Regions from separate parts of the Sporomusa termitida genome, predicted to be linked through region 2. Evidence: riboswitches for the same ligand, from Rfam matches in the RefSeq annotation. Region 2 holds a riboswitch; each other region holds the start of a gene.

Region 1 (5,910 bases), 2.6 Mb from region 2:
GTAGCAGTGCATATCCAGAAAATACGTAAAAAAATTGAAAAAGATCCTGCCAACCCTGAATATATTGAAACCCTCTGGGGAACAGGCTATAGATTCAATCCGGTATAACGCCAGCCGGCATTTTTACAGCGCTATTTACAATAAAATGGTCACTTTATCCATCACCTGAATACTATATAATAATTGTTTATGTAATATTTTTTTCAGGAGGTGGCGCAAGTGGCCATGCAAGATACCAGGGCTGGCCTTACCAGATTCTTAGACCATTCTGTCGGACAACAAGTCGAGCTTGAGATACTTGGACGCTTCATATTAAAAGGCACGCTGGCAGCTTATGATGATGCCAGGGTAAACCTGACAGATGTTGTCCTTGAGGCTAATGAGCAAGCTGTTGCTTTCCCCTGCTATACACTTGATGTAAAACATATATCAAACTATTCGCCGAATCGGTTTGTGTTTCCCTATAACCTTGCCTTTCGCAAAATAACACCCGTAAATGGTTTTGATATTTCAAGCCCTGACAATGCCGGACAAAACAACTATGCCTGGTCAATGGCTGAATTAGGCGACTACATTTATGTCGGCACAGCCAGAAATATTCCCTATTCTATCTTAAGCAGCGGCTTATTCGGAAATATTCCGCTGCCAGCGGCCTTGGTACCCCAAGCTGTCGATAACACCGGCGAAATCTGGCGCTATAAAAAAGATGGCACAGCTGGCTGGCAGCAAGTGTATAAAGCGCCGATAGCCTCGTCAAATATTGGCTTTCGCTATATGATTACCTACAATAACGCCCTCTACGCCGGCGCAATTACACCGGCAAGCCCTGAATTGTTACTCCTAAAATCTATAGACGGCGAGACCTGGACGCCCCTGGTCTCAGATATTCAGGGCTATGCAACCAGAGCCATTGTTGTCCACCAGGGTCGTCTGTATATGGGGGCTCTGCCGCTGACCGGTGTTGCCGAAGCGCAGTTATTCACAACGACTGACCCGGAACTTGGCTGGGAAAAAGTAAATCTCGCCGGCAATGCTGACAGCAATCCCCAGGGTAATATTGATCTGCTGCTAAGCTGCAATGAGCAACTCTATGTGGCTACAGCCCTGCCGACAGGCTTTGAACTCTGGCGGACCAACAACACCCTGCCGCAGGTAAATGACTGGAAGCTGGTTGTCGATAAGGGCGCCGGCGACGCCCGCAATGAACACCCCTCTTCATTGGCGGTGTTTAACGGCCATATCTACATTGGTACGGCCATTGAAGCAGCGATTCTAAGCATCAGCCCTGACGCTCCGCTGGTAGCGCCGAAGGGCTTTGATGTCATCCGGGTTGCGCCCGATGACAGCTGGGAATTAATAGTAGGGGGCATCCCGGTCAGCCCCACAGAACCAGTAACCGGCACGCGCGGTCTGCCGTTAAGCGGCTATCCTTCCGGCTTCGGCGATCTAACCAATGGCTACTGCTGGCAGATCCAGGCTTTCGACGACAAACTTTATCTTGGCACCTGGAGCTGGAATAATCTGATACCGCAGATTATCTCTGTGATCCCTGATGTCGTGGAATCATTGCTGCCGGCTAATACGGCGGACTCAATTACACAATTTCTTAGATTAATCTTTTCCGCTTATCTGATTAAAGCGCTCTATATTATCGGCTACAGATCACTTGGCTGTGATCTCTGGGAATCAAATGACGGCATTCTCTGGCTGCCGGTTTCTCTAAATGGTTTGGGTAATCCCTATAATTATGGTGTAAGCAACTTATTTGCTGCCTCTGACCAAAAACTATATCTGGGGACGGCAAATCCGTTCCAGGGCTGCGAAGTCTGGGTAAAAAACGCGCAGTAAAAATAAGAGATTAATCTAGACCTGCTGCCGGAGTCCTGCTTAGAGGAGGGGCCACCACAGTTTAACAGGGTACAAACCAAAGCAGCTTGCCCTAATTAGGGAAAGCTGCTTACTCGCTGCACTCTGTCAGTGAATACCAAAACATTGCCTGTCAGTCTTCAGCCCAGAAACATTACGGTCAAGCTAATATACAGGGATATTCTGCCTGAACATCTCGGCAATGATCGTTTCCATCGTATACATTCCCGGCGACTTGCCGATCAGAAAATTTACTGCAAAAATAGCACCCTGGCCAAAAGCGGCCCTGCTGATGCTTTCATGGGACAGCCGGATCGTCTGGTTCGGCATGCCAAAGATGATTTCATGGCGGCCAACAATGCCGCCGACGCGGATAGAATTCAAATGCTCCTCCACATTAAGGCTAAGCACATTGGCAATTCTTTTCGCGGTTCCCGATACCTCTTTTTTCCCTTTAAAATGCTCCTCAACGATCTCAATGTCGGCATGGGGCGCTATTTTTTGCAAAATCTGCGCCGCAACCATCAATACGTTAATCCCTAACGTAATATTAGGAGAATAAAGTACAGGCGCAAACTCTGCATAGGATTTCAGTATTTCCAGTTCTTCCTGTTCATATTGGGAAATGGCGGAAATAATGGGTATTCCCGCCTGCGCTGCTTTTGCGTACAAATATACACCCGTCGAGTCCGAAAAATCTACCAAAGCATCTACCGGCCTCTCTCTAAAAAAACTATCATCAATGTCATCAGCAGAGAATATTTCCCCTGCATCAAACTCATGCCCCAACAAACGGCTGGCATATTTTTGATGATCAGTATCACCTTTGCGAACTACCCAAACCAGAGTAAATAAGCTGTCCTGCAAAAATTCATTAGCAACAACTTTACCTGTTTTCCCAAAACCGAAAATACCAATCCTGATTTTCCCCATTATATTCCTCCTTAAAACTGTAGTTTGTTTTTTTTCTACCGCCATCCTGCATGTGATAGAAAACTTTCAAAACCAGCTTTTGAGAAGGATCCTCAAAGACATTTAATTGCCTTTGAAGAACGGCAGGACAAATACATCCTTCTCTTTCAACGCCTACGAGGTTAGCTGACGGATTCGGGCAGAAAGAAATTCGCCCTACCTGGCTTACCCAGGATTCACCCCAAAAATGGTTCCCCCGCTTCCATTAAATGAAACTCGGCGATTGCCGTTAGCCCAAACAGAGACTCCTTATGTTTAATAATACCTTATTTCCCTTTTATTTACAACTTTAAGTGATAGTGGCACCTATCATTGCTGCCTAACCTATCAACTTACGCCGTTCTTAAATCATATCATTTATAACGACTATTTACAAGACAAAACCACCGTCCCCATGTCAGCAAAACGGTAAAACTCCTGCGTGCGGCCTGACGGCAGGAGTCTTAGCACGTAAACATGGTTAAATCAGCCCGTAAGCCTTCATTTCAGACCGGAGAAGCTCAAGATTGTCCTCACTGATTTCGGTTAACGGCATCCGGCATTGACCGGCCTTATACCCCAGCAGGTTAACAGCGGCTTTAATCGGAATCGGGTTTACCTCGCTAAATAATGCTTTGATAAGATTAAGGGTCTGCAGTTGCAGTTTGATGGCACCGGCAACATCTCCCTGGATGAATTTCATCACCATATCGTGAGTATCCCGGGGGATGATGTTGGCCATAACCGAGATAACCCCCTTACCACCGAGTGACAATACCGGCAAGACCATGTTATCATCACCGGAATATACGGTAAAATCCTCACCGCACAGATTTACCACATCGCCGACCTGACCCAGGTTACACTCTTTAACGGCAATAATATTGTCTATTGCTGCCAATGCTTTTATCGTCTCCGGATTCAGATTTAAATTGGTTCTACCGGGTACATTGTACAGGATTAACGGTATGCTGACACTGTCGGCAATAAGCTTAAAATGCCCGTACAAGCCCTTTTGTGTAGCTTTATTATAATATGGCGTAACCGATAATAACCCGTCAGCCCCAACTGCTTCCGCTGCTTTCGATAATTCGATGGCATGCCGGGTATCATTGCTGCCGGTACCGGCAATAACCGGTACCCGTTTGTTAATTGCGTTTACCGCAAATTTAATCGCGGCAATATGCTCGTCATCCGGCATTGTGGAGGCTTCGCCGGTAGTGCCGCAGATGATAATGGCATCTGACCCGCCTTTAATCTGAAACTCAATCAGCTCTGTGAACGCCTGATAGTCAATGCCATTGTGTGTAAAGGGAGTTACAATAGCTACGCCGGAGCCGGTAAATAATGGTTTTTTCATTAGTCTAACCGCCTTTATTTAATATTTTTACATTAGATCTCACTTATACAACGCGTTAAAAAGCCGGGCAACCGTATGTGTTGGCAAAACAGCACACGTCACGCCTTATGGTGGAGTGTTATTTACTTTATTATTCTACCATATTCCGGATAAAAAAAGCATCTTTCCCGGCCATTATCGCCTAATTTCAGAAAAGTCATTACCTGCTGTCGCCCGCTCTTACCCCCTGCTGTCATTGTTAATATTTATTCTCAGCCGCAGGGACATACCTCTCCCTGCCACACACTAAAAGCTGCTTTTTAACGACAGAACAGAGTAATTCTCTGATTTACTTACACAAATACTATCAATATTCCAATTCCGGCAGCAGAAATCCTGCCGCATCAGCATGAATTTAACAGCTGACCTGCCTATTCTGCCAGAATCAAAATTACATCTGTATCGAGCGTTAAAATGTTTTGTTATACCCTATTGACAAAAAACCGTTGTCCTGTGATAATGAATAATAAGTAAACAACCCCCGCTGCATAATGCCGGTAAACGAATCAAACTGTAAACAAGCTGGCCTTTGCAAGAGAAAATTGACTAATTAAATCACCACAAGTGATGATTGGGATGAAAGCAACAGGAGAAACGCTCCAGAGAGCCGGCGGTTGGTGTAAGCCGGTGTGTGACTGTTGCCGTTACCTCGCCCATGAACTCTTCAGTTGACATGTATACATTATGAAGTATACATCAGATTGAAGCGCGGCCCGGCGTTAAGGGAATGTCCCGTCATACCAACGGGCATAAGAGTACAATGTAGGGTGGTACCGCGAATTCGCCCCTACTGGCAGAGCGATCTGTCAGTAGGGGTTTTTACTTTTCTTAGGGAGGGTTAAGGCATTTAGTTGTTGTCATACCGTTAGCGGCAGCATTAAAAAAAAGAAAAGGTGGAGAATTTATATGTTTAATGTGCGCAGTAGTATCAAAAAGTGGTCCTCAGCTACCCTGGCCCTGGTATTTGCCGCTTCAGTCACCGGCTGCGGCGGCAGCCAGCCGGCAGCCCCGGCCAGCCCGGAAGCAGGCGCCCCGGCCAAAATCGGGGTAGTATCGTATCTTACCGGTGGCGGCGCTGCTTATGGCGAAGCGATTAAACAGGGCCTGGAGCTGGCCCGGGACGAAATCAACACCCAGGGCAAAGTCAAAATCGAGCTCATTTTTGAAGACTCTAAAGGGGATAAAAATGAAGCCATTAATGCCACCAATAAACTCATTCATAAAGACAATGTAATCGGCATTATCGGTCCGACCCTGAGTGGGGAAATGTTTGCCGTGGGTCCGATTGCCACTCAGGCCGGGGTATCGATTATGGGTACTTCGACCACCGCTGAGGGGATAACAGATATCGGCGACTATGTCTTCCGCAATGCCTTACCGGAGTCCCTGGCCATTCCCCATGCGGTAAAAAAGGCCCAGGAAAAACTCGGCTTAAAAAAAGTGGCCGTCATGTATTCAAACAACAATGACTGGGCCGTATCCGGCTTTAAAACCTTTGAGCAGGCGATAAAAGACAATGGCCTGGAAACCGTTGCTGTTGAAACCTTTGCTGATAAAGACACTGATTTTTCTGCTCAGCTAACCAAGATTGCCACCCTTAAACCAGATGCGATTATGATTGCCGGCTTATATCAGGAAGCGGCACTCATCTTGAAAAAGGCCAGGGAGGTCGGCATTACCGTGCCGATTGTCGG
Region 2 (5,910 bases):
ATGGCAATAACTTCGCCCGGGTACGCGGTCACATTAATATTGTTGAGCACCGGTTGCCCTGGCTGATACGCAAAAGAAACATTCCTGAACTCTACCCGTCCCTGGGCCTGGGCCAGCTCCAGACGGCCGTCTGCCACAGCCGGCCTTTGTTCATTAAGCAGTCTGCTAATCCGTTCCCAGGCGACCACTCCCAGTTTAAGCTGAGTCAGGCCCTGACTAATTTTGCGGACAGGCGCCGGTACATTGATAATGTAGACAAGGAAGGCAAACATGCCGCCGACGGTAAGGTCCCCGTTAATAACCTCCCGCCCGCCGTACCAGACAATAATGGTTAAACCAATAGCAGCCAGAAATTCAACCAGCGGCTCCAGAATCGCGCTTAACCGCTGGGCCTTGAGCAAATCACCGGCAGCCAGCCGGATCTTATCACTAAATTTTCGATATTCATAATCTTCCCGGGCATAACTCTGCACAATCATAACTGCTACGACCGACTGTTGAATAATGGCCGTCACTTTGGCCAGGTGATGTTCCACAAGCGCCCCCAGGCGGCCTATTTTATGATTAAAACCGCTGATTGCCACAATAATAAACGGTAAAGTGCCAAAGGTAACCATTGCCAGTTCCCAGTCAAAATAAATCATGATTGCCATAATAGCCAGCAGATTAAGTGACTCGACAATAACGTCAGGAATACCTGCCGTAACTGCCTGCTGGATAAACAAAAGATCATTGGTAAATAATGAGAGGATCTCTCCCGAAGGCATCTTCATATAGTAGGCATAATCCAGTGACTGCAGTTTATTAAACATATCCTCGCGCAGCCTGGCCAGCATTTTATTACCGGCTTTAGCCATGCCATAACCATAACCATAGGAAAACAAACCGCGGATAAGATAGAGGAGGACAATTCCAACCGTAATAAAGTGTAAAAATGCAATATTACCGCCAGACAACGCATCATCAATCAACAGCTTCACAACCAACGGTGCCGCTAAACCGGCAGCACTGGCGATAACAAAACAAACTACCGCTGTTAAAGCCAGTAGCCAATAGGGAATGATAAATTTTCGCCAGTAAAAACTAAACATAATATATCTCCATGGCATAATCGGGTGACCACTTCTATTGTGGCAAATCCATTTATAGAATACAAGCATTATTAAATAAAAAGGGGAAGGCCGACAATTGCCTTCCCTGCTGTCAGTTTACATCACCCTGCGGGCACCAATATAGCGCGGCCCCCAGTAACTACTGTTCATGCCGTTAATAGCAACACCGCGGCTGGACGTAGCACTTATAAACTTGCCGTCGCCAAGATAGATGCCACTGTGAGATGCCCCGGCAGCGTAAGTGCTGAAGAACACCAGATCACCCGGCCGGAGCCTGCTGTGTGATACGGCCCGCCCAATCCCAAACTGCTCATCAGCCATCCGCGGCAAGTAAACACCGCTCTGAGCAAAAACATAACGTGTAAAACCCGAACAATCGAAACCATTAGGGCTTGTCCCACCAAACACATAAGGCACGCCAGTATAACGCATTGAGGTCTGAATGATCCGCCGTACCGAAGTAGTGGAAGAATCACGGCTGACAGGGATATCCCGCCCCATCAGGGCCCGATAGGTTTGCGGCCCGATTACGCCATCGGCTTCAAGGCCACGGGCCTTCTGGAAAGCCTTCACGGCGCTGACCGTCACGTCGCCGAAATCACCATCTGCCGCACCGGCGTTAAAGCCAAGGCTGTTAAGCTGTGATTGAATTGCGGCTACTTCTTCTCCCTGGTCGCCAGCTTCATATGTACCAGAAGCAAAGGCGAAAGCAGTGGTTCCAAAAAAGAGACAGAAAACGACAATGAACCCAAAAAACTTGCGCAAACTGGTTTCTCCTCTCGCTGGCCTCCGAGGTTAGCTGCCGGGTTAGGGTTGCAGGCACCCTACCGGAGACATAACAGTCTCCGGTTTCACCCCCGTAAAGTGGTTCCCCCGTACTGGAGCTGGATTCGGCTTTCTATACGCTCACTTTTGTTATATTCTGTTTAAAATTAAAAATTCCTGCCTAAAATCGTGTTTTTTTTACAATTATTAGGGCAAAAAATAAGTTTTTTCTCCACCATTTACCTGCCGTCCTTTTCCTTTTGCCGGGTGAGCTCCGCCCGGAGCCAATAAAGCGGCCGCTGTTTCACTTCCTCAAAGATTCGCCCGATATATTCGCCAATAATCCCGATGCCGGATAGCTGCAAGCCGCCTAAAAGCAAGATACTGGCAGTAATTGTTGCCCAGCCGGGAACAGCCTCATTGGTAAACAGCCGGATATACAGAACCTGCAGGGTCAGAACAATGCTGGCAAAGCCCATGGCTATCCCCACATAAAAGGCAATGCGCAGCGGGGTTTTTGAATAGGCGGTAATACCGTCAAGAGCAAAATGCAGCATTCTTCGCCAGGAAAATTTAGATTGTCCGGCAAATCTCTTGGGGGCAACAAATTCTATGTAAGTCTGCCGGTACCCGATCGCACTGATCATGCCGCGAATGAACCGGGCCCGTTCGCGGAAACGGCAGAAGCTGTCCACCACTTTTCTATCCAGTAAACGAAAGTCAGACCCCCCTTCAGTTACCTGTACATTGGACATAACATTCATCATTTTATAGAACATACCCGAAGTAAAGCCTTTAAACCAGGAAACGCCCTCTGTGTTGATCCTGACTGTTTGTACTACCTCAAAGCCATTTTCCCATTCAGCAATCAGCAGCGGAATCATATCCGGCGGATGCTGCATATCGCCATCCATGGTAATGACGGCATGGCCTCTGGCATAATCCAAGCCACAGGTCAAAGCCACCTGATGGCCGAAATTCCGGGCCATAATCAAAGCCCGTACCCGCTCGTCCGCCTGCGCTAACCGCTCTAATATCAGAGGCGTGGCATCACTTGAGCCATCATCAATAAAAATCAGCTCAAAAGAATAGGCCAGCGGTGCCATATGTTTAACAACTTCCTGGTAAAAGTTATCAATATTGTCTTGTTCATTAAATACCGGTACAACAATTGAAATCACTTGCTTACTCAGTTCCATACCCGTCCCTCCCTGTTGCCACCCATTTATTATTACACTGTCAGCCTTTGTTTGCAATAAAATTCATATATTTTAATAGCATTAACATCCGGTAGGTAATTATTAAAGCCTGCTAGGTCGTTTGACAAAGCAGGCTTTAATGCACCATTTTATAGCTTGATATCCTGGCGCAAACTCATCGCGCCATGCAGGTATACATGCCTGATATCCGACTGGCGGGTATCAGTATTCAGAAGAATTAATACCCGGATACAAAGCGGCAGCGCATCCGGACACTCTAGCTCCTGGGTGCCGAAAAGGGGCACCTGGGTCCAGCCCAGCTTTCTGGCCCCGGCCGCCGGGAAAGCCGCATTCAGGTCCGGCGTGGAGCTAAAGATTACGGCCCCGATATCCTCCGTTTCGACCGCATTTTCCTGGATGATCGCCGCAAGCAGCTCAGCCACGCGTTCAAAAATCTCTTCACGATTGTTGTCTGTAACAGTTGTTGCACCACGAATGCCGCGCAGCATAATAAACCACTCCTAGAGAAGAATTAAACAGGCCACAAGTTACACTATACGTGCAAAAACATCTTTTTCCTGCCGTTACTGTAAACTACTTGCAATTATTTTTTTTAGCTGGTTTGTTACAGCGGCAGGAAGCACACAGGTGGCACCGCCACCAGCCGCATTCGGGGCAGACGGAATTAGCCGGATTCAATTCCACATACTGGCCTTGATTGTATTCCTGCCAGCAAAAAATTGCCCCTGTTACTTTCTTCAACTTAACAGCCCGTGTATTCACCCAGAGTTTTTGACCTAAAACAGTAATTAACAGCTCATGGCAGCTTTTTTCCTGATTAAACCGGTAATCTTCAGCCGGAAAAAGCTCAGGCTCTTCCTTCAGAGTAAGAACCACATTGAGGGCACTGTAATTCACAACCCCACCTCCCGCATGCTAATACCTATGTCAGCGGCAGGCTGTTTATACGCCAGTCTTGCAAAATAGTAAGCACCCGGTCGGCAGTGGCAGCAACCCCCGGCTGCACGGCCTCACTCAGTTCCAGACCAACATCAATAACTGCCGGCTGAATACCAAGGATAACGACTTCCCGGACAGGCTGCGCCAATAGTTCCAGGGCGGCCAGAACATCCTGAATCCCCAGCTCGTGCAGCGATACCTTGTTTTTAAAATAGGCTTTAACCTCTTCATTGGCAAACTGGTACAGGTCGCCGGGGCTGCCGCCGCCGCTTACGGCATCAATGATCAGCAAACGGTCCGCGCCGGTCACAAACCGCAACAGCTCCATCCCCAGGGTACCGCCATCCAGTACCTGCACATTGTCCGGAAAGCGATAGCGCCGGGTAAGTTCCTCAACCACCCGGACACCAAACCCTTCATCCTGCATCAGGATATTACCGACACCCAGAATAATAATTTTCTCCATCGCGGCAGCTCCTATTTTGCCTGAGTTTTCTTAGTATCTGTGATATCGCCCAGGTCGTCCGGCTCTTCCTCCATATATTTAACCCCGGAGAACATGGCTGAAATCTCGCCGCCTTTTTCGGTTAAGTCAGCCCTGATCGCCATATATACATGGACAATGACAAACAGTATAATAAACCAGGCAACAAAATGGTGAATCATATGTACCATATACTCATTAATCAGCCAGTTGTTAAAAGGACCAAATATTTTCGCCAGAAACCGGTTGGGCTCAATCATGTAGTACATGGCAAAACCGGTAACGGCTTCGATGAAAAACATGAGGTACACGGCCAGATAGCCTGACCGGGCCAGCGAATTCCGTAAATATGGCCGGTGCTTGCCGCGCAGGAGCATATAATGCATCTGGGTATCGATCATCCCGGTCCAGTACAATTTGCTCCAGGGTTTGGGCAGCAATCTGTCGCCAGGATTAATAATAAAGCCATAGATCCGGGGAATAAAAGAGATTACAAGCACATAACCGGCGATAAAATGGATATAGCGGATCGTTTCCATGGACAAAACATTATTAACGGCAAAGGTTGGCTCCATTCCCTGGGTTCCCAGAAAAAAAGGATTGCCAATATAAAGCCCGGTAAGAAACAGAATAAATACACATATTACCATGACCCAGTGGAAAATCCGCGTCCACGGGCTAAACAGGTAATAGGGTTTCATAGCGCCTTGACGCATGACCGTATTCCTCCTTTTTTAGTCTACCAGAATTTATTTATAAATTCTGTGGACATAAGAACGACTATACCGAAAGGGCATCGTCCTAAAGGACTTGGCATAAGCCAAGTCTTTTCTTATCCTGATAGAAAGGTTAACTTTCCCTGGATAAAGGCAACATCGGCTTCCGCTTTCGCCAACGGCTCGGCGCAAGCCGTGTTTTCTTTACAAATACGGGTCTGTGCGGACTACGGTAAGCTCCTTGCCTTTGCTGTCATACAAATGGGTAGCGCAGGCCAGGCAGGGGTCGAATGAATGAAGAACCCTCAGTATTTCAAGCGGCTTGTCGGCAATCTTCACTTTCGTTTCGATCATGCTTAATTCATAAGCGCCGTAGCCGGCGTTGCTGTCACGGGGACAAGCATTCCAGGTGGAAGGCACGACAGCCTGATAATTGTCGATCTTACCGTTTTTAATAGTAACCCAGTGACTGAGACCGCCGCGGGGCGCTTCATGCAGGCCAACACCTTTAGCCTCTTTGGGCCAGGTGGCAGGATCCCAGGTAGCGCTATTCGCTACGGTAGTATCACCGGCTTTAATGCTGTTAATCAGCTTATCGAAGAAATACTTGCTGATAAAGGCGTTTAACTGGGCATCTAAACCACGGACTGCGGTCCGGCCGACAGTAGTCGGCA
Region 3 (5,910 bases), 450 kb from region 2:
TAAGGCATTAATCGCAACAACCGTCATTGAGGTTGGTGTTAATGTACCTAATGCCACGGTTATGATTATTGAGGGTGCCGACCGGTTTGGCCTGGCCCAATTACATCAGCTGCGCGGCCGGGTTGGCAGAGGAGAGCATAAATCTTATTGTATCCTGTTATCTGACAGCACCAACCAAGAGACAGTGGAGCGGCTAAGAGTCATGACCGAGATTAATGACGGGTTCATTCTGGCCGAAAAGGATTTGATTTTGCGAGGACCGGGCCAGTTTTTTGGTACTGCCCAGCATGGCATTCCCGATTTAAAAATCGCTGATATCATCAGAGATACCGATATCTTGCTGGAAGCACGCCGTGCCGCTCAACAGACCGTTTGTACGCCTGAATACCTTAACCGGGTATGGCAGACACTGTTACACTGGTTTGGCGAAAATTTTACTATGGTATTCTGCAGATAAAGTAAGAAAAGACTTGGCTTGTGCCAAGTCCTTTAGGACGATACCCTGTAGGGTATCGGCGTTCTTATGTCCACAGAATTTATTTATAAATTCCGGTAGATAAAGAAAACACGGCTTGCGCTGAGCCTTTGGAGAAAGCGTAAGCCGATGTTGCCTTTATCCAGGGAAAGTTATATTTTCTGCCAGGACAAAAAAAGGGGCGGCCCGAAGGCCGCCAATTATGGGAGAGGAGAAAATTTACATTACTAATATTGACATTCTCAGCCGGGTTTATACATCAAAACATCGGATTAAAAAATTATTTTTTTAATTTTTTATCAACGCCGCGCGCACACTAATGAAAATCTGCTAAGGAGTGGGTGCGGTATGGTAAAAGATTATAACGAACAACAACTAAGAAATATTGCCGAAGAATGCCAGGAGTTTGAGCATATCATCACTGCTATGGGGTATGGTTATTCACTGCTTAACGTGTCGTCAGCCAGCTATGTCAGGCGTTGTGCCGACTGTATTCACTGGCTGGGGGGCTCTTGCAATATTTTCAAAAAAGAACTGTCGCAGTACGATTAACCCCAAAACAGCGCTGAGTCCACAGCGCTGTTTTTAAGAACAGGAAGGATAGGAAATGAAAAAAGCCTTTGGTTGGCTGACGGTCCTGACGATAATTAGCCTAATGTATATGTGGCAGCCGGAATTTTTTCAGCATGCGTACGGAATTATTGAGAAGGGTGACATTGCCGCTTTGGCTGAATACCTTCGCTCTTTTGGTGCCGGCGCTGTTCTTGTTACGCTCATTTTATTTGTTGTCATGACATTTACCATTGTTTTCCCGTTTATGATTCTTTCCGGGGCAGCCGGTATTGTATTCGGGTTATGGGGAGGCATCGTTATTTCCTGGGTTGGCGAAGTGATTGGCGCAATAGCCATGTTTATCTTTGCCCGGTACTTCTTTCGCACGTCGGTCGAGCGCTGGATTAAGAAAAGTTCCTATTTGAAGCAGGTAGATGACTATAGTGCTGCCAACGGCTTCAAAGCGCTATTGCTTGCCAGGCTGCTGCCCTTAGCCCCGTCAGGAATTATTACCGCCGTGGCTGCAATCAGCAGGATTTCTTGCAAAGACTTTTTACTAGCCACAGGTATCGGCAAACTGCCGCCGGTAATCATCAAGGTTTTACTTGGCCATGACCTGGTTTTTGCCGGTGAAAATAGCACACGGCTTATTCTTATTATTGCTTTGGTGGCTGCAATCTACGGTGGCATGTGGTGGCGCAAGGCGCGAAAGAAACGCCATATCCGCAAATAATTCATGTTTAAAACAAATACAACGAGCACATCTTATGCTGTGCCCGTTGCAAACTGATCATGTAAATTGATGCTAAGAATTTACAGCTTCTTGCCTGCAAGTATCGACTTGCTCAACTACCAGAGATACATGACCAACTGCGGATACTACATTCCCGACGGGAATAATGGTACCAGTAACAACGCTTAACGGCACTGTCAAATTGATATTGGTGGCGCGAACTTCGAAAGTTGAAAGCTCGTTGGAAGTACCGCATAATGAGCTGGTATCCAAGACTTGCAGGGCGGCAATACCAAAGTTGGAAGTTGTAGTATTGAAAACAGCACCAACAATAAAACCCAGTTGCCCAAGCGATTGCGTTACGCGGGCGATAGGGCCGCCGTCTTTCAGGATTTCAAATTGGACTTGAGCAGCGCCGGGGGAGCTAAGGAGATTAACAGCCGGTAATATGGGAGTAAAGGTTACGCTCCAGTTAATGACGGCTCGTACCAGGTAGGCGTCCCGGCGTGTAGGTACAGTAATTGAGCATAGGCCTACCGTGCCATTAACAGGCAGGGTAGTAGTGAAGGGCGGCGTATCAATAGCATTAATTTCGCACCCGTAAACTCTTTCAATATCTTTTAAGGTAGCCATAAAAATCCTCCTTCTTTTTTTACATGATTTAGGAAACTCTAGTTTATCGTATGCTACATCATATGAATTAGTGATAGAGAGTTTCCCAAGTCATTTAATCTCTATTCATTGAGCAGGGATTATATGTATAGATGGCGAAGATAAAAACTATAAATAACCGGGAGGGATATCTATGCCTATCGTACAAATCGACATGTTAGAAGGTCGTTCTTTGGAGCAAAAACGTGAAATGGTCAAGAAAATAACGGCAGCCATTGTGGAAACTGCTAAATGCCCGCCGGAAGCGGTAACCATTGTGTTACGCGAGGCCCCAACCCAACATATTGCCAAGGCTGGCATATTAGCAGCAGATAGATAATCAATTAGGCCATTATATTAGGAAATGGCCTAATTTCCTAATATAATAAAAAGGTGGTGACTCACTAACATGCTGCCGCTGCAATTTGCGCTTGAACTGGAAACTGCACTGAATAATCAAATTACACTACTATCAGCCAATACCGGCCCTTTACCGGCAATGGCTCTGATTAACAAATTCCAGGAAAACTTCTATGCATTACTTACTGTTGCCAGTGCCACAGATGTTAATATTGACAAATACCCGGTTGTCGAAACTACCGGGCTGCTTGGCAGTGACTCGGACTGGCAGCAGTTCACACACCGGGACAAGCCGGCGACAGATTCGGTAAACCTGCCTGCCCTTACAGCCCTCTGGTCTGTATATACCCTGTTTGACCGATCGGCCCAATATTACCAACAGGCAGCCGCCAATAGCGCCCATCCTGCGACCAGATTGTTTTTCCATTCCTTAGCCGAGACCAAAAAAATGATGCGGAGACGTTTGGCCGGTATTATTCAATCCTTACTTAATCATTATTGGGGACAGCTCGGCTTTGCACCGTTTATGTTAGGTAAAGAAGGATAGCCGGAAGGGGGGGCTGCAAACTGCAGCCTCCGTTACTTTTTCTGCAGGTCGTATTTTGAATGATTAAAAACCCAAGCATTGCCGGGGATACGCTCAAAAAACAAAGTTAATAGTTGTTATTTATTAATAAACGAACTTATATTGACTTGCTTTATAGCCAAAAATCATGTACACTATCGACAAGCCGAATTTCCTTGTTGTTATGAGGAAAATGGGGAACCCATTTTTTGGGGTGAATCCGCGTTCTGCGGTAGGGATTTCCCTTTATCCCGAACCCGTCAGCTAACCTCGTAGGCTTTAGAAAGGGGTGTTTTAATGAAAAACATCAAAAAAATTATAGGCAGTACCGGTGTGCTGGCTGTTCTGACAGTCACTCTCTGGCTGGCACCAGTCTCTGCCGCTTTAGGTGATCAGGCACTCAAACCTGGTATGGCAGGGCAGGATGTACAAGAGCTTCAGAGCCGGCTTAATGATCTAGGCTATAACCTTGCGGTTGATGGCGTATTTGGTGCAACTACCGAACAAGCGGTCCTGGCATTCCAGCAGGCTAAAAATATTGCTGCCGACGGTATTGTTGGGCAGGCTACCTTTCAATTGCTGTTGGACAAGCGGGGAACAGAGGTATCACGCGGCAGTGCACCAGAACGTTACAAATCCGTTCTGGACATCAAAGCTACGGCCTATGCCCCCGGCCCGCATGATAATGGCCAATGGGGCAACCTGACGTATATGGGCACTCAGATACGTCCAGGTGTGATTGCCGTTGACCCACGGGTAATTCCGCTGGGCTCAAGGGTATATATTCAGTTTGCTGACGGCAGCGGCATGTATGGCATAGCTGAAGATACCGGTGGTGCAATTAAAGGCAACCGTATTGACATTGCCATGGTTTCTGTAGCTAAGGCTTATGATTTTGGTGTCCAAAAGGTTAAAGTATATGTTCTTAGTTAATAGAAATGCCTGGTACAATACCAGGCATTATTTTTATTTTTTATAAAGACATGAAAAATGGTAGATTTGGTAACTTTATTTATGTTATTATATTGAGAAATACCTATTAGATGTGTTTAGTACCTTGACCGGATTTAACCTGAATTTTCAACCTGGCCAAGGCACTAGTGAAAGGAGTTTAGTCAATGTTTGACAACAAATTCGGTCCTGAAGGGTTAACTTTTGATGATGTTTTGCTGGTTCCGGCAAAATCGGAAGTACTGCCCAGGGAAGTGGAAGTAGCTACATATTTGACTAAAAATATCAAGCTTAATATTCCAGTTATCAGCTCCGGAATGGATACCGTTACCGAGGCCCGGATGGCGATTGCCATGGCGCGTGAAGGCGGCATCGGGGTAATCCATAAAAATATGCCGATCGCCCGTCAGGCCAATGAAATTGACAAAGTCAAACGGTCTGAGCATGGTATAATTGTTGACCCGATATTCTTATCGCCTAACAATACGCTGCAGGATGCTCACGAGCTTATGGAGAAATACCGGATTTCAGGGGTTCCTGTTACCACCAATAATAAGCTGGTGGGAATACTGACCAACCGCGATTTACGTTTTGAAACTGATTTAAGCCGTAAAATCTCCGACTGTATGACCAGAGAGCATCTTATCACCGCCCATGTCGGCACCTCGCTGGAAGAAGCCAAAGCCATTTTGCGCGAGCACCGGATCGAAAAACTGCCACTTCTTGATGCTGAGGGAAATTTAAAGGGTCTTATTACCATTAAAGATATTGAAAAAGCCCAAAAATATCCGAACTCTGCCAAAGACGGCAAAGGCCGCCTGCTGGTTGCGGCCGCAGTCGGGGTTGGGTCAGACATGATGGAGCGGGTAGAGGCCATTGCTGGCGCTAAGGTTGACGTAATTGTTGTAGATACTGCCCATGGCCACTCCCAGGGTGTACTGGACTCAGTGCGAAAAATTAAAGATGCCTTCCCCGCCATTGATCTGATTGCCGGTAATGTTGCCACAGCCGAGGCTACCCGTGATTTGATTGAAGCCGGCGCCGATGCAGTAAAAGTAGGTATTGGACCTGGTTCGATTTGCACTACCCGGGTCATTGCCGGTATTGGCGTACCGCAAATAACTGCCATTTATAACTGCGCCAGGGCCGCCAATGAATACAAGGTACCGGTTATTGCTGACGGCGGTATCAAGTATTCAGGCGATGTAGCCAAAGCAATTGCCGCCGGTGCCCAGATTGTAATGGTTGGCAACCTGCTGGCCGGTACAGAGGAGAGCCCGGGCGAAACTATTATTTATCAAGGCCGCAGCTACAAAGTATACCGGGGAATGGGTTCGCTGGGAGCGATGGCTGAAGGCAGCAAAGACCGCTATTTCCAGGAAAACATGGACAAGCTCGTGCCTGAAGGAATCGAAGGGCGGGTACCGTACAAAGGTTCAGTAGCTGATACCGTATTTCAACTAATAGGCGGCCTGCGGGCTGGTATGGGTTACTGCGGGGTCCGCACTATTGAAGAACTTATTACCAAAACCCAGTTTATCCGGATCACTGGCGCTGGTTTAAAAGAAAGCCACCCCCATGATATCAGCATAACCAAAGAATCGCCTAATTACAGTGTTTAAC

Evidence for each region. Region 2 has a riboswitch for cyclic di-AMP ahead of SPTER_RS07415 (C40 family peptidase). Riboswitches for the same ligand answer to the same signal wherever they lie in the genome.
Region 1: another riboswitch for cyclic di-AMP. It lies ahead of SPTER_RS19810 (4-hydroxy-tetrahydrodipicolinate reductase); the one in region 2 lies ahead of SPTER_RS07415 (C40 family peptidase).
Region 3: another riboswitch for cyclic di-AMP. It lies ahead of SPTER_RS25625 (peptidoglycan-binding protein); the one in region 2 lies ahead of SPTER_RS07415 (C40 family peptidase).

The regions. Positions count from the first base shown of each region.
Region 1 is NZ_CP036259.1:4,249,026-4,254,935, forward strand. It holds gene SPTER_RS19800 (response regulator transcription factor) at 1-108, shown strand, start outside; gene SPTER_RS19805 (hypothetical protein) at 220-1,848, shown strand; gene SPTER_RS19810 (4-hydroxy-tetrahydrodipicolinate reductase) at 2,032-2,799, opposite strand; cyclic di-AMP (ydaO/yuaA leader) riboswitch at 2,936-3,070, opposite strand; gene dapA (4-hydroxy-tetrahydrodipicolinate synthase) at 3,299-4,177, opposite strand; gene SPTER_RS19820 (ABC transporter substrate-binding protein) at 5,123-5,910, shown strand, end outside.
Region 2 is NZ_CP036259.1:1,669,633-1,675,542, reverse strand. It holds gene SPTER_RS07420 (ABC transporter ATP-binding protein) at 1-1,091, opposite strand, end outside; gene SPTER_RS07415 (C40 family peptidase) at 1,209-1,877, opposite strand; cyclic di-AMP (ydaO/yuaA leader) riboswitch at 1,882-2,018, opposite strand; gene SPTER_RS07410 (glycosyltransferase family 2 protein) at 2,117-3,076, opposite strand; gene aroH (chorismate mutase) at 3,226-3,585, opposite strand; gene SPTER_RS07400 (hypothetical protein) at 3,671-3,994, opposite strand; gene SPTER_RS07395 (HyaD/HybD family hydrogenase maturation endopeptidase) at 4,020-4,502, opposite strand; gene cybH (Ni/Fe-hydrogenase, b-type cytochrome subunit) at 4,514-5,236, opposite strand; gene SPTER_RS07385 (nickel-dependent hydrogenase large subunit) at 5,441-5,910, opposite strand, start outside.
Region 3 is NZ_CP036259.1:2,118,349-2,124,258, reverse strand. It holds gene recG (ATP-dependent DNA helicase RecG) at 1-457, shown strand, start outside; gene SPTER_RS09780 (hypothetical protein) at 824-1,027, shown strand; gene SPTER_RS09775 (TVP38/TMEM64 family protein) at 1,083-1,760, shown strand; gene SPTER_RS09770 (hypothetical protein) at 1,833-2,393, opposite strand; gene SPTER_RS09765 (2-hydroxymuconate tautomerase) at 2,566-2,751, shown strand; gene SPTER_RS09760 (hypothetical protein) at 2,821-3,318, shown strand; cyclic di-AMP (ydaO/yuaA leader) riboswitch at 3,491-3,630, shown strand; gene SPTER_RS25625 (peptidoglycan-binding protein) at 3,634-4,269, shown strand; gene guaB (IMP dehydrogenase) at 4,455-5,909, shown strand.